Regions from separate parts of the Weissella sp. ESL1156 genome, predicted to be linked through region 1. Evidence: riboswitches for the same ligand, from Rfam matches in the RefSeq annotation. Region 1 holds a riboswitch; the other holds the start of a gene.

Region 1 (8,426 bases):
TAATCGTACCACCGAAGAAGAAGCCTACCGCCATCATTGCGGTATAGAATACAGGTACACTTAGATGAGAACTAAATGCTAATATTGCAACGGCAATAAAGGTTACCGTGTAAGATAAGATAAACATAGGTTTACGTCCAAATTTATCAGATAATGAGCCAATTAAGTGCATTAGCAATAGCAACTAAAGCAACGACGTTCGTTGCTTGGGCAATGTCCAATCCAGCTAAATTAGTCCCTAAGTTGGATGCAATCCCAGTTAGATAGACTGACAATGAAATCGTTAATAATGCAATAAATAACAAGTAAGCTTGAGGCTGACGTAACATTTCACTTGTTGTAAATTCATGATGCATACCATCATCCACAGTAGTAGCCTCTTTTACTTCAGGGGCATCATGGATAAACATCGCACCGCCGACAATAAGGATCATTGATAAAAATCCCCAACCCATTAAAGCATATGGAAGATTATGAACAATATTATTACCTAAAATAGCGGAATCAATATATTTAAAAACAAATGAACCTAAACCATAAAAAGCAACAGAAATACCGGAAATTAACCCAGTTTTTTCAGGAAACCACTTAATGGCATTTGAAAGAGTTACCATATAAGCGATACCATCAGCTGCCCCAAGCATAACACCTGCTGAAATATAATATAACCATAATTGGTTAGATGAATGAACACGTGAAGCAATAAAGACCGAAACACCAAATAAAATGCCAGTAGTTATCGTCACTTCACGCACACCAAACTTTTTAACTAAACTACCAACAAAGATTGTTGATAATGATAAGGCTAAAGCGCCAATTGAAAAAATCAATGAAATAGATCCCAAATGAGGCTGTACAGATGCTGTTTTACCAGTGGATGGATCAATGACTAATTGATGAAACATCTTCAAAATGGGTGTATTAAAAATACTCCATGCGTAAAAGTTCCCACACCTAATTGCACAAGAGCAGTACATTGCAAACGGTTTTGAAAACGCTTGCAAAAATAAATATAGTCCTATTTGCGGGATTTGTCTATAAAAACAATTTTAAAAAATGATTTCACGTTGATTTATAATTTCATATACAATACAAAAAGTGCATTAACGCGATTTGAATTTTTGATAATATTTCAAAAAAGTCACTAATCTAACTATTTCAGATTAGTGACTCTCAAGTTTAAATAAATTAACCTTCTAGTTTATGACTTAACTTCTGTAACTTTGTTTCAATCGTGTTTGTGTGTCCAGGACGAATATCTGCATTCAATGAAACATAGGCACGGATTCCCTGATCTGTTAGTGTTTGAATTGCTTTTTGCACTGTTCCCATAACGTCAGACCACTCCCCCTCAATTTCGGTTCCCATGGCTGTTGTTTTGTATGTTAGACCAGATTCTTCAATGACCCCAATAATGTCGTTAACGTAACTACTTAACTCATCTCCTACACCAAATGGTGCAATTGCAACTGAAATTAATGTGTTCATTTATTTGTCCTCCTCTTATTTATAGACACTTATAGTATATCATTCAATAATGATTAATGTTTCGCTGCCTGTTCCCAAAAAGATAATTCATATTGATAAGATGTTAAATACGTCTCTAAATAGGTTTGTTGTTGTTTTGTTGATAACGTCTGCCAATTTGGGACTTGTTGGTCAATAACTTGCCAACTCCAGTGCGTGAATGCAGTATAGTCAGGACTAGTATAATAAGATAACCAAGGTAAATACGTATTATTTTTTGTCGTGTTGATGAATTGTTGACCAATCAAATGATAAGACTCTGTACAAGGTAATAGCGCCAACATTGCATTTGTTGCATCACCACGTTTAATGGCTTGTTCCATATGATCGAGATATGCTAAGTTATGTACATCAGGTAGAATATCCAAACTTGCTGGACTAGCTAACAAGGCTTCATGAGCTAATTCTTCATCCGATGACTGTGGTTGAGCCGCCTGTTGTGATACGGTTAGTTTTTTTGTTGCTAAATCAAATAATTGTCCAAAATAATTTGTGTAATAGGTATCTTGGGCAACATAATAATCTCTTTGAGTTTGTGGCAAATTATCTGAAGCGATTCCCTGTACAAATGATGTTTGATAAATATTTTTTCGAATATCACTTGATTGTTCCAATAAATAATTATGAAAAATCATTTCTTTTCCTCCATTTGAACATCTACCCAATGATTTAAGGGACCATGTCCATGACCAACATTGATTGTCTGGCGAATGGCTTCATAAGTAAATTGCTTTGCTTTTGGCATAATATCCTTTAATGCGTACCCTTTAGCTAAGTTGGCAGTAATAAAGGCAGACAGTGTGTCTCCGGTTCCATGAGTTCGATTTGTTTTAATTCCTGGCATTGTTAACCATTCTGACGTACCATCAGCATATAGTATATAATCGACATATTCATTTTGTGAATTTGGGCGATGACCGCCCTTAATCAAGACATTTTGTGCACCCATTTTTTGTAATTTAATTGCCGCTTCTATGACATCATTATCAGTGACTAAAGTTTTTTTGACTAGGACTTCTGCTTCCGGTAAGTTAGGCGTAATTAGGAATGCAAGGGGTATTAATTCAGCTTTTAAAGTGTCAATGGCTTCATCACTCAATAAATGTGCGCCCCCTTTTGCAACCATAACTGGATCAACAACTAATTTACCAAAATTGTTTTTTTGCCAACCTTGAGCAACTGCATGGACACGATTAGCATCTAGTAAAGCGCCCGTTTTAGCGGCTTTAATATCTAAGTCATCCGCAATGCTTTTAAATTCTTCTAAAATAAACGTTGATGGAATTGTATACTGCCCTTGAACGCCATACGTATTTTGCGCAGTTAAACCAACAACAATTGTTGCAGCATAAACTTGTTGATTATGGAATGTTTTTAAATCAGCATTAATGCCTGCCCCTCCACTGGCATCTGTTGTCGCAATTGTAATGACCTGTGGTACTTCTATCATGATTCCTCCCAAATATGTGGTAACTAAAAAGCACAAATAATCAGGAAATCCTGGTTATTTGTGCTTGAAAATGCAAGTTTACCATTACTTTCCTTCGTTAGTCTTAACTAAACAGGTTCAAAGGGTCTGTTTTAAAAACATCTCAGCATAAAGCTCCCCTAGTAAATTATTTAATTACAACATGATTATTGCACTTAACATAGGACAAGTCAACGCTTTCATTATGCTTTAAACTTTAGATGGCTAATGGCAAAATAGTTTGTTTTATAAGTTATTGGCTAGTGCTAAAATTTCGGTGATTAAAATATTCAGTCCATTCTCATATAAGTCTAAATCAAAAGATTCATTTGCAGCATGAGCCGTTGATGGTTCATTAGTTGGTAAAACACCAAAGCCAACACCATTAGACATTAAACGTCCAAATGATGCTCCGCCGTTAACACCGGCTTCAGGCAATTGTCCAGTTACTGATTGATAAGCATTGGCCAATAATGTCACTAACTTATCCTCTGGATCGACGTAGTGTGGCACAAGTCCAGCCGGATCACGAACAATATTAGTTAACCATGGTTCGTCTTGGATAATTTGATCAATCGTTTGCTGCTCGTCAAAAGCTAATGAATAGCGGAAGTTTAGATTAATATGACCTGTCTCACCACGAACAAAGTCAGTTATGCCAATATTTTGACTTGTTTTACCAAGTTTTGGCTCGGTTTTACCATAACCCGAATGTTCACCATAAGGATCTTGATGTAACTTTTCACCAATAAATGCTAAAAATTTTGCAGCTTGTCCACTAAATGGGTAGTCTTTTAGAAAATTAGCTAAGTATGTCGCAGCATTTTTCCCAGTTTCTGGTCGTGCGGCGTGTGTTGCAATCCCTTGTAACTTTAATATGATGTTATTGTCATGTTCAGTTAGTGAACCAGAAACTTTGTGGCTATCGCAGTATTTTTGAAATGATGGCTTAACTTCAGTCGTTGATAGACCTGTTAGTATTGCTGTTGCAGACCCTGGTAGAACATTTGTTGCTGAACCACTGTGAAATGATAATAATTTTAGCGGTGCATCTGCATCGTTAGTTGCATCAAAATATAGATCTAGTTGACTAATACCTTTCTCACCATAAGAAAGATGAGCAGAGCCATCAGGTGAGAAACCATATTGTAATTGCCCTTCTTCAGCAAAATATTGATGCATATCAGCCCATTCACTTTCTTCATCAGTCCCGATAATAAAACGAATTTGATGCTTTAAAGGTAAATGTGCATCTTGTATTGCTTTAATTGCATAGTAAGTTAGCATAACAGCAGATTTCATATCGTCAGCACCACGTGCATAGATATGATGATCTGCTTTAATGGTTGGTACAAACGGTTCTGTTTCCCATTGATCAATATCATTAACGGGGACAACATCTACGTGTACAATGACGCCAATTGGTTGCTTGTCATTTTCCGGACCGATATAAATATAGCCAGCACGATTGCCAACTGTACCAATTTTTTCAAAGCCATCACGTTGTGCTAACGACATCATAAAATCAAGAGCTGCTTTTGGACCCGGTCCATAAGGTGCAGTCATCGTAGCGTTTGTATCGTCACGCACTGAGGGAATTTTTAATAAGCCAATTAAATCATTTAACCATGCATCTTGGTATATTGTCGTATCTATTTCGTTCATTTATTGCAATCCTCCAAACAAATCTTCATCATGTTGCCATTATATTAACAATAAATGAAATAATATGCAATATTTTTATTTTATTTAGTATAAATAACCAAAAAAGTTGAACTTACTGAATAATAACAGTAGTCCAACTTTTTTTGAGATACATTCATCTCCGTATCTTATATTTTTAATAAATTTTAAACGAGATTATGACTGAAAATAGCTTGGTAAAGAGCAGTTGTTGTTGCATTTGCAAGACGAGTTGGTCGTTTTGCAACAGGAATCTGATTAATTCCGGCAGCCTTCAATGTCTGCTTTGCCCATGCCTTTGTGCCAAATAAAATCATTATATTGCCTCCTTAATCTTTTCTGTATTCTTGTTTTGATGAATAAATATTTCATTCATCTATCTTCACCATAATACAAATAATGATTAGAATGCAAGTCGGATTTTTATTAATCGTTAACTAATAATTACCATTAAAATTGGAATAACGACTAACATTAACAATGTCGTTTGTGTAATACTAATGGATGCAAATTTATAATCAGCTTTAAATTGTAATGCCATAACTGCAGCGTTCGTCATAGCAGGCATAGCGGCCTGAATAATAAATACTTGTTTTAACAATAGTGGCAAATCAAAAGGCATCAAGATAAGTGCCATTGTTAATGGTGCTAAGACAAATCGACTAAGCGATAGAGTGATGGTTTCTTTATTTGGTAGTAAATCTTTTTTAGGCGTTTTAGCAATGGCAAAACCAATAAATACTAAAGCTAATGGCACGTTGGTGTCACCCAATTCTGTTAAATCGGTTACTAAAAATGCAGGTAATTTAACATTTAAAAAGACAAATAGTAATGACACAATTAAGGCAATCATTGGTGGGTTTAAGATACCAGATAGTGTTTGTCGTAAATTAAAATGTTTATTATTATGATTACCATCAATAGAAATCATATAAACACCAATTGTCCAAAAAACTGTGGTATTAGCCATATAGTAAATGAGAATATACGGTAAACTTTTTGTACCAAATAATGCCATGTTTACTGGTAAACCAACGGTGATTGTGTTGGAATTAAATAACAATGATTGAAAAAGGCCTTTATGCTTTGGATCAACGTGAATTAATCGCGCAATAATAAAAGAAAGCGCCAATAAAAGCATCATACTTGCGATTGGAAATAATAAATTTGTTCCCATTGATAAAAGTGTTTTGGGTGTAAAATCTTGCGGAATATGAACGATTAAATAAGCTGGCATCGCTACTTTTGTGATAAAGCCAGATAAAAATTTACTAATCCGACCATCAGAATCATCAAAAACATTTCCTTTTATTAAAACAAATCCAATGGCAACTAAGCCTAAAATCATTAAAACACCAGTAATACTGTGAGATAAGGCATCCATGTAACCCGTTATTCCTTCTTTCTATAAAAAATTAAATAAAAAAGATGACATATTGCCATCTTCATCAATGATATTAATTAAAATTATGACTCTGATTAGCTACCTTTAACGTATCCATTACTAATTCAAGTTCTTCTTCATTTAAGTGATCATGATCAAATATCTCTTGATGATATAAAATGCCTGCGACTGCACCTACTAGAGACATTATCCGGTTAGATTCACCAGGTAATGTTTTTGCTAGCGAAATTGCTTCATTAAAACTTTCACTATTCAATATGACCCATATTGTCGCTTCCAGTGTGTCAACAACATATCCTGAAGTATGTAGTGAATCAATCGACTCACTTTTTAAATCAGGTTTATTTAGTCCTTGGAAAGCTGATAAATATTGTGCGAATATTTGATGTTGAGCATAGTATTCGTAAGAACTGCTGACAGCTTGATCAACTGCTTCAACTAGCGGAATGTTTTGCAAAAGATTGTTCACTAACATTGCGTAGATACCACTTGCAATTAATGATTGGGGATGATTATGAGTTAATCCTGTAATTTGGTGTAGTACCAGCATGGCAGGATCATGTGCCACAAAATCTTCACCATATTTTGCTCTCAAATATAAAACAACAGGTGTAATATGCATCAATGCCCCATTACCATTGTCAGAAATTTCGCGACCACCAGAATTAAATGGGTCATTAGTACGTTCATATTTATTTAAAGCAAAAGTAGTTGTGTCACCAACAGTGGTGGGCTTTTCAGAATGACCAGTATAGGTACCATACTGATACCAACTCAGATAACGTGACATCATGTCAGTTAGATTATAACCATATGACAAACTACTAATTGTTGCTAATGTTAAGGCGGAGTCCCCACTCCATGATGTCTGTTGACCATCGACTTGCCGCCGTGCTATTAAATCACCAGTAACCAAACCTAGCGTACTGTTATTTAGTGGACTATACGGTAAAACCATGTAAAACTCCATCCTTTCAAGAATCTAATTGTAACACTCATGTAAACTGTTGGCAAATTACACTTGAATACATTATAATTATTTGTGAACATTTAAAGGAGTAAATCATGATGGAATCAATACAAGACGAGGAATTTGATATTTTTTCATTAGAATTACTAAGAGATCATTTATTACCAGAATTATTACAAAATGATCTATCTGAGATTACTTATTGGGCTGGTAAATCATTAGCAACGCAATATGGGTTAAAAGGTATTAATGAAATTCAAAACTTTTTTATGTCAGCCGGTTTTGGTTATCTAACACAGATGACACAAAAATCTGCAGAGCAAACATGGCTATTAAATGGTCCTGTTATTGAAAAAAGATTGACTGATAATGTTGATGCAAGTTTCTCGTTAGAAGCTGGCTTTTTGGCACAACAAGTGCAACAACTGGCACAATGTGGTGCAGAAGCACAGTGGACAAGTGATAAAACAACGGTCACATTTACAGTCATGACGGAAGAACCAGTTAACCTACCAAGTTAGATCATCATTAAAAAAAGAGCGTGTCATAAATATTAGGCTGAATTGACTAGTAGTTATGGCATGCTCTTTTTACGATGTATTGGATTATTAATTAAATGAACCTGTAAATTTGTAGATTGGATATCCTTGTGAAGCAAATTTTTGCTCATACTCAGTTTCGACGTTATCAATCATTTTTTCAGTATCTTCGTGTAAATTTAATGAAATACCCGTTGGTTCAAAATGAATGCCAAAATTAGCAAAAGAGCATAATGAATATTCAAATAAACCACGATTATCTGTTTTAAATTCTATTTTCCCACCTTCTGGTAGCACCTCTTGATAACTCTTTAAAAATGATTGATAAGTTAAACGACGAGATTCATGACGATTTTTGGGCCATGGATCTGAGAAATTTAGAAATAACTTACTAATTTCCCCCTTATCAAAGTACGTGTCTACACCTGCACCGTCACCATAAATAAATTTTAAGTTTGGTAATGATGCATCATCTTCTGCTGCTTTTCTACCTGCAACTGCAACTGCAGCTTCTTGTATTTCCATTCCAATAAAATTAATATCGGGATATTTTTTCGCCATGCCAATAATGAATTGCCCTTTGCCAGTGCCAATTTCAATTTGTAATGGTTGTTTCTTGTCAAAAATTTCTTGCCAATGTCCCTTTAATGAGACAGCACGTTCTTGATTAATGACAAGATCAGTATGCTTTTCTAGCCAAGGTTGTGCCCATTTTTTATTTCTTAAACGCACGAGTCTTTCTCCTTTGTGTGTTTTTGTTAATTTTTTGTTTCGTATACCAGAATACCAAAAAGCCCCCAACTACGACAAGACATATTATATTTTGCATTAATA
Region 2 (8,426 bases), 310 kb from region 1:
CTCATGACTAGTCTCAAAAAAATTAGCTAATGTTTGCTTTTCAGTTACCATATAAAAATGAAATTTTTCGTTGACCGCCGTAGTTGTCGCGGCTTGGTTCAACAATGCTTGCCATAAAGCCACACTGCCTTGTGCCATGGCTGCTTGAATCTTTTCGTTATAAAAACCAATTTGCGTTAGTTCTTTTATTTTTTGTGAAAAAGGTGTTTGAACAACACCGAACTGGTTAATTTTCATTCGCTTATCTCCATTTCAATGTTTATATTATAGCAAACATTAAAACATAATGAGAATGCGATGCTTTTTCATTGATATAAAGAAAACAGGTTCAAAAAAAGCTGAACCTGTTAAATCATATTATTTAATGTCAACATTCGCGCCACTACCGTTAATTGATAAGGCATTATTTTGGTCACCGGTTGTGTAATCAGTCTCACCAAAATCTTTATTATTAACGCTAATACTACTATCTTGGTTAGTGACCTTAACACCAGGTACTTGTAACTGACGCAACTGTACATCAGCATCTTCACCAGTTAGTTGACTGCTGTTATGTAGTGTTAATTGTCTTGCTTTAAAAGAGCCTTCATTTGCCATCACGTGCATCGTATCTGATGTGACATTTTGCCAATTGTAGCTACCACCTTCACCTTTTGTCTCAATATTTTTAGCGGTTAAGCCACGTAATCTGATGCCACCATAATTGTTAGTCATCATGACATGATCAGCAGATAATTGCTTAATATGAATCCCACCGCCATTAGTTTTCAAATTAAGGTTTTTTAACTTCACTTGATATGGCACTGTCACAACAATACGTTGACTCGCATTATTATAACTAATGACTTGTTGCATCGATCGTAACGATATGTTTAATTTCTTTTGTTCGGTCTTAAGTCGTAACTGATTGTCTATTGTCTGTCCTGAAATTTGCCATTTTTTACCACGAACGACCTTCACAACCCCATTTTCACCAGCATTGATCGTTAACTTGCTATAATCTTGATCTGCTAAATCTTTCTTAATTTGGTGAGTTTCAATAATTTTTGGCCCATGGTGCCAAGTAATTGACGTTTTGGCACCTGTTGATAATCCCGTAAAGACCATCACCCCACCAACGATCATCACACCTGCACCCGTTATCAATGTTGCTTTTAATCCCATTTTAGCGTGCCTCCTTTGTGGTATTTCTTGTTAGGAAACGGTGCCCAATCCACTTCACAAATGCAACTAGCATTTCAAATAGCCAACGTGTTAAACGCCAGACAATCGGCGCAAAAAAGATAACTGCCCCAGTTAGTAGCAAGCCACCCCCCATAAAGAGGACCCCCGTTGCGACTGATTGTCCTAACAAAATAACACCATTAACAAAGAAAAATAAGCCACCTGCTAGCACGCCAATAATGGCTGCATAAATGCCAAAAATGATACCAAAAAAGACAATTAGGGCACTAATTAAGAGCAAAATCAAACCAATGGCAACTGGAATTAGAATGGGTGATGCAAATAAACCTAACACAATTAACCAGATCATATTGACTCGGTTCTTTGTCCGTTCAGTAACTGGTATTGTGTCATCAGTTGTTTCATCGTTTTCAATAAAATAATCAATTTTTAGTGAACGCGCAAATTGTTTGGGAGTCCCATACTTTGCCTCAATTTCCTGCATTGAATAATTGGCATCCAACATTTGCTCCTCATAAAACTGTAATAATTCTTCACGTTCATCCACGGGGATATCTTTTAAATAACCTCTCACGGCTGTTAAATAATCTTTAATCATGACGCTCCTCCAATAATGAATTCACTGCTAGTCGGAATTCTGCCCATGCCTGACTGATTTCTTTTAGATGCGCTTTGCCCAAATCAGTTATATGATAATAACGTCGATTCCGCCCTTCAAATGGTTTATCATACGTCTCTAAGTAACCATCCCGTTTTAAACGTCTCAAAACTGGATACATGGTTGATTCGCTGACCCCTAGTAATTCCTGCATTGCCTTGGTAATGATATAACCATATGTATCTTCCTTCGTCAATACGGCTAACACAGAGCCATCGAGTACCACGGTTGGTACTTGAATATTCATGGCTATTCTCCTTCACTTGTTCGTGTTATACTTCATATATCGTTATACTATACAACGTATAATGATATGTCAAGGACACTGCATCATTTCTGTATAAAAAGCTGCCACGGCTAATTGCCGTGGCAGCTTTTTAACCAACATACCTAGAATATTGGCTATTATGAAATTAACGTCGTGTATTTGCCATACCAATCAATAATTTACGCATAAATTGATCGCCAGCCACTAAATATTTTGGGTGCGATTTTCTGCGTAACATCGCTCCCACTTCTCCTTTACTGACTTTAAAGTCAGCAGCTTGCCAAAAAGCTAGTAAATCATCCGTTGTGTATGACATTGCAATTTTCAATTTCTTAATCACAACATTATTAATGTCATTATCACGTTGCATACTATAATCTGGTGCTGCTATCGAGCCATCAGAATTTTTTTTATGACCACGTTGTGAAATAATTAAACCATTCATAAATTTTTCTAGATCATGCCTTGATAGTTGTGCATCACGTGGGCTGTTTTGCTCTGACTTGACCATCATTTCTTGAAAAGCCTGTTTACTTAAAGTTAAACCACCTAATTGGAAGATAGTCGTCATGTCTTTACTGTTAATATTTAAAATATATTGTAATCGACGAATAATATCATTATTGTGCATCACTAATGCCAAACTTCTTTCATTTTTGCAAGGGTTGGAATTGATGGCTGAGCGCCAGCTCCTTGAACGGTTAATGCTGACGCTGCACTAGCAAAACGAACACTGTCAACAATATTTGTCATGTCAGGTAATAATCGCGTCGCTAATGCGCCAATAAATGTATCTCCAGCAGCAGTTGTATCGACTGCTTTGACTTTAAAAGCAGGCTCAAATCCACTACGTCCATCACCCATTTGATAATAAGCCCCACGTTCTCCCAGCGTAATGATCACGTTTTTTGCACCCAATGCTTGTAATTTATTTGATGCACTGACCATCGATAAATCATCAGTTACTGGGATACCAGTAATAATTTCTGCTTCTGTTTCATTTGGTGTAATTAAGTCAGTTAAAGACAATAATTCTTCTGGTATATCATGCCGTCCAGGTGCTGGATTTAAAATAGTCATCACATTCGCTACCTTTGCTATTTTAAAAGCTTCTAACGTGGCAATAATTGGCGTTTCAAATTGCGCAATGAGCACCTCTGATGATTGAATGACCGTTTTTGCTTCATCAACATTCGTTTCATTTAGCCGTTGATTCGCACCACCCAAAATTAAAATTGTATTGTGTGAATCACTTTCTAACAAGATATAAGCCGCACCTGTCCCAACGTCTGGTAATTGTGCAATGTGCATTGTATCAACACCATCTGTCGTCAATGCATTTAATAATAATTGACCATTTTGGTCCTGACCTACGGCACCAATAAAATGTACTTGACTACCTAATCGCTGAGCTGCAACTGCTTGATTCGCACCCTTTCCACCTGGAGCAGTGGACGCATCAGACATTGCCATCGTTTCACCTTGCATTGGTAAATGGTCAATATGTAAAATCGTATCAGAATTTAATGATCCTAATACCGTCACTTTTCTTGCCATTAGCTGTTTCCTTTCTAGTCAATATCTATTCATAAAAAAATTGTTTATTTCCATCATTCTGACAATGCCGAAAATAAACAATTTTTATCCAACAAGTTTTTATTACTTTAAAATGTCATCAATTTTTGCTAATTCTTCATCAGAAATAGCCATATTATCTGCTACTTTGACATTGTCAAGTAGATGTTCAACTGAAGATGCACCTATCACAATTGAAGGCACCCGCTTATCGCGTAACAACCAAGCCATTGCTAATTGTGCCAATGTTTGACCACGATCAGCAGCAATCTTGTTCAATGCGTTTAACTTAGCAACTGCTCCTTCTGGATCTTTCTGAATAAAAGCGTTTGTTCGGTGCAACGGCATGTCTGCTGGGATACCATCTAAATAACGGTCAGTCAACAATCCTTCGGCTAATGGACCGTATGCAATCAAACCAGCATGATGTTGGTCTAATGTTGCTAACATATTTGTCTCTTCAGCTTCACGGTTGAACATATTATATGACATTTGATTACCAATAAATGGCGTATGTAATTCATCAAAAATCTTACTGATCTCAGCGACTTGTTCTGTCGTATAATTTGATACACCAACATATAATGCTTTACCTTGGCGCACCATTAGGTCTAATGCTTCAGCTGTTTCACGTAAATTCGTATTTGGATCCCAACGATGAGCATAAAAAATGTCAACATAATCCAAATGCATTCGTTGTAATGACAGCTCCAAAGCGGCCATTAACGTTTTCTTACCTGAAAATTGGCCCAGTGGTCCTGGCCACATATGATAACCAGCCTTCGTTGTAATAATCAACTCATTACGATAAGGTCGTAAATCCTTTTGATAAACTGCCCCAAATGTTTCTTCAGCTGTACCATCTGCTGGACCATAATTAGAAGCATTATCAAATGAAAAAATACCATTATCAAAAGCTTTTAACATCACTTCTCTTGAATTTGCTAATGGTTTTTGGTCACCCAAATTACGCCATAAACCAAAAGATAATGCTGGTAAAATTAACCCTGAATCTGAAACACGTCGATATGGCATGATATCATACCGATTATCAGCTGCTGCATAGACCATCACAATACTCCTCTCAATCTCTTTGCTTTTATTTTAAATTCACAAACTAATTTCTGGCTTATTATTTGAACGTAATAAGACATCTAATTGTTTGTCATCGTGAATGCGTTGAATTGCTTCTGCAAATAATGGTGCAACAGATAACGTCGTAAACTTTGAACTTTGCTTTTCTTCAGGTATCTGTAAAGTATCCGTAAAAATGCAACGCTCAATATGGCTATCCGCTGCTAATTTTTCAGCTGCTTGTCCTGAAAGAACGGCATGTGTTGCTGCAACATAAACTTCAGTCGCACCATTTGCCAATAGCGCTTTTGCAGTCATTTGCACTCGATAACCTGTATCAACAATATCATCAACAATGATGGCACGACGTCCTTTCACATCACCAACAATAGCATCTTCTGATTCTGGCGTTGTCATTGCAACATTATCATTGACGATACCCCAAGGTGCACCAAGTAAATCTGCAAATTTTCGAGCACGACCTGCACCAGTATGATCTGGTGACACAACAACAATATCATCCAACAATTTACGACTATAGAAATAGTCTGTTAATAGTGGTGCTGCTTGCAAATGATCCACTGGAATATCAAAGAACCCCTGCAATTGATCGGCATGTAAGTCCATTGATACAACACGATCAACACCATTCATTTCTATTAATGAAGAAACCATCTTGGCGGTGATTGGTTCGCGAGCTTTTGCCTTGCGATCTTGACGAGCATAACCCATGTACGGAATAACTAATGTTATTTGCTCGGCTGATGCACGTCGCAATGCATCAACAATAATCATCATTTCCATAAAAGCGTCATTAACTTCTTCAGCAATTGGCGCAATCACATAAACATCATCCCCACGAATACTCTCTAAAATACGTTCGTATATTTCACCATCAGCAAAACGTTTAATATCCAATTGCGTTAAAGGTATATGCAACTCTTCAGCCACTGCTTTTGCCAAATCATGATTAGCAGTTAATCCTAACAGCTTTATTTGAGATTCCACGAATGAGTTCCTCCATTTCTAATCGCCACTCGTTATCACTTCTATTTTAACAAAAGTTATGTCATTACGGTATAGCTGATCTGTTCCTATTATGAAATCATTTTCATGATTTGCTAGTATGATGAGTAGAAATTTGCAAATCTGCCTGACTAACACTATACTTAAAGGAGAATCAAACAAGCTGGGGTGCCATAGAGCTGGCTGAGAAAATACCCATAGAACCTGAGCAAAGTAATTTTGCTAGGGAGCTTGGTTTGTTTACCATGACAGTAAACAAGCCCCAGTACCAGTGAGTGAGTCACACACATGGTATTGGGGCTTTTTTGTTACCAAAGCTTCGGCGATTCGATAACATTATATTTTTAAGGAGGTTTGCAATTATTATGCAAACAGTTAATGAATCAAAGGTTAAGTGGTCATTACGTGACGTCATTTTCTTAGCCATTATCGCTATTTTCTTTGGTGTTATTTTTGAAGTTTGGAGTGCAGCCTATTATGCCTTAGCTGCAACCCCATTAAAACCTTATGCAAATGACTTAACATTAGGTGTTTGGTTGATGGCTGGTCCATTAGCAGGTGCTATTTTGCAAAAAGTTGGTAGCTCAATATTAGGTGAATTATTAGCTGCTGCAGTAGAGATGCTATTATTCTCAAGTTGGGGAGCAGGTACGTTAATCTCGGGTTTTGTGCAAGGCTTCGGTACTGAAATTGGTTTCGCCGCTACTGGTTACAAAAATTGGGGAAAATTAGGCTTAAGTTTATCCGTTTTAACAACCACAATAGTCACCTTTATTTGGGACATGTTTAACAGTGGGTATGCAGACTATAAACCAAGTATGATGATTACTTTATTTGTCATTCGCCTCATTTCTGCTGGTTTCTTTGGTGGCGTCTTGGTCTATTACATCAAAAAATTAGTTGCCAAGTCTGGTATTATAAAACATTAAGCTATGACAAAATTAGAAGTTGATAACTTAAGTTTTGCTTACCAAACTGGTCAACCCAATGTTTTGAATAATATTAGTTGGATACCTGAAGAAGCATCCTTTAACTTATTGATTGGTCCTTCAGGATCAGGCAAATCAACCTTGTTAAAGTCAATGGCTGGTCTCTATCCAAAATTTGGAGGTGTGATAACTGGTGGCCAAGTATTACTGAACAATGAACCAATTCAACCAATTGTACCGTTTGAACGTGCAAAACGTATTGCAATGCTTTTTCAAAATCCAGACCGTCAATTTGCTATGCGAACCGCCCGCTTACAGTTAGTGTTCGCCCTAGAAAATTTGCAATTACCAAGTGAAGTCATTACGCAACGTGTTCATTTTGCAATCACTGCACTTCATTTAGAACAAATTGCTGATCAAAATCTACTGACTCTATCAGGTGGTGAAAAACAACGTGTTGCGCTTGCAATTATTTTAGCAATGGATAGCGACATTATCTTACTCGATGAACCATTTGCAAGCGTTGATCCAAATGCTCGCTTAGATTTACTAACTGATTTAAAGAAAATGCAGTTAGAACATCACAAAACGATTATTATTTCTGACCATGACTTATCAGGCTATCAATCACTAGTCGATCATTTATATGCCATTGATACTGAAACGGGATCGCTACATCAACAATCATTGAATCAGTTGGCTGATCTACCAGTTCAAAAGCCCTTTTATGGGATACCAAATTCAGATGGCCAACTAAGCTGGCAAGCACTAACATTAACTGTTGGCACAGAACGAATCTTACTTAAAAATAGTCAGTTCGTACTCCCCACTGGGCAAATTGGTTTACTATCGGGGGCCAACGGTATCGGTAAATCAACCCTTTTCAAAGCACTTAGTCATCAAATCAAATATCAAGGTCAAGTCGCTTGGAATCAAATAGATACGGCCAAAGTTCATTTGAAAAATTGGGCTAAGAAAGTTGCTTTAATTTTTCAGTCAGCTACTGACCAATTTGTGACAATGACTGTTGCCGAAGAAATCCAACTATCTCAACAGCATAGCTTAACTTCAGATTATTGGACAAATGATCGCATTGCACAAACATTAGTTGATTTACATTTAGATCATTTAACAGATCATGTCGTGTACCAACTATCTGGCGGCCAGCAGAAGAAACTCCAAGTGCTTAGTATGCTTATCATGGGCCAACCTGTCTTATTATTGGACGAACCCTTAGCCGGTTTGGACATTGAATCAGTACACACGGTCATGACTTGCATCAGTGGCTGTGTCCAACAGACGCAACAAAGTGTTTTGATGATTTCTCACCAACGTGCTGGCTTAGATGAATTTATTGATTATGAACTAATCTTCCAGAACCAAACACTACAACTTGTTGGGGAGGCACCAAATGTATAAATTAAATCCAACAATTTTATTAGTTATCATGTTGGGGATTGGTTTAGAAACCTCATTCGTCCGTTCAGTAACCTTGAACGCTTTCGTTGCTATGATTAGTCTCATATACTTATTATCCCAGCGACCTAATTTAAAAATTGTCCTAATGATGCTCATCATTTCAATTCCTGTTGCTTTTGGAACTTGGTGGTCATTTATTGCCTTTGGTACCGGAGACACACATCATTTAGCTATCGTTTATGCAACACGTTTGTATGCATACTTACTACTAGGTGCCGCGCTAACACTAACT

The links. A riboswitch is a leader RNA that binds a small molecule or an ion and turns the genes downstream of it on or off. The one in region 1 is predicted to bind thiamine pyrophosphate.
Region 2: linked by a shared signal. The riboswitch ahead of ACSKY2_RS00595 (ECF transporter S component) and the one ahead of thiD (bifunctional hydroxymethylpyrimidine kinase/phosphomethylpyrimidine kinase) in region 1 are both predicted to bind thiamine pyrophosphate.

The regions. Positions count from the first base shown of each region.
Region 1 is NZ_CP196372.1:415,417-423,842, forward strand. Features, by position in the region: gene ACSKY2_RS02065 (hypothetical protein) at 1-127, opposite strand, end outside; gene ACSKY2_RS02070 (MFS transporter) at 147-905, opposite strand; gene ACSKY2_RS02075 (MTH1187 family thiamine-binding protein) at 1,189-1,488, opposite strand; gene ACSKY2_RS02080 (TenA family protein) at 1,542-2,162, opposite strand; gene thiD (bifunctional hydroxymethylpyrimidine kinase/phosphomethylpyrimidine kinase) at 2,159-2,977, opposite strand; TPP riboswitch at 3,050-3,147, opposite strand; gene ACSKY2_RS02090 (Sapep family Mn(2+)-dependent dipeptidase) at 3,242-4,660, opposite strand; gene ACSKY2_RS02095 (hypothetical protein) at 4,846-4,995, opposite strand; gene ACSKY2_RS02100 (AEC family transporter) at 5,112-6,062, opposite strand; gene ACSKY2_RS02105 (ADP-ribosylglycohydrolase family protein) at 6,136-7,041, opposite strand; gene ACSKY2_RS02110 (DUF2507 domain-containing protein) at 7,149-7,574, shown strand; gene trmB (tRNA (guanosine(46)-N7)-methyltransferase TrmB) at 7,662-8,324, opposite strand; gene ACSKY2_RS02120 (ABC transporter permease) at 8,308-8,426, opposite strand, start outside.
Region 2 is NZ_CP196372.1:101,642-110,067, reverse strand. Features, by position in the region: gene ACSKY2_RS00635 (Xaa-Pro dipeptidyl-peptidase) at 1-237, opposite strand, end outside; gene ACSKY2_RS00630 (DUF4097 family beta strand repeat-containing protein) at 358-1,164, opposite strand; gene ACSKY2_RS00625 (DUF1700 domain-containing protein) at 1,166-1,783, opposite strand; gene ACSKY2_RS00620 (PadR family transcriptional regulator) at 1,776-2,090, opposite strand; gene ACSKY2_RS00615 (DUF1456 family protein) at 2,257-2,742, opposite strand; gene rbsK (ribokinase) at 2,745-3,668, opposite strand; gene ACSKY2_RS00605 (aldo/keto reductase) at 3,771-4,757, opposite strand; gene ACSKY2_RS00600 (ribose-phosphate diphosphokinase) at 4,797-5,768, opposite strand; TPP riboswitch at 5,941-6,032, shown strand; gene ACSKY2_RS00595 (ECF transporter S component) at 6,152-6,715, shown strand; gene ACSKY2_RS00590 (ATP-binding cassette domain-containing protein) at 6,719-8,134, shown strand; gene ACSKY2_RS00585 (energy-coupling factor transporter transmembrane component T family protein) at 8,127-8,426, shown strand, end outside.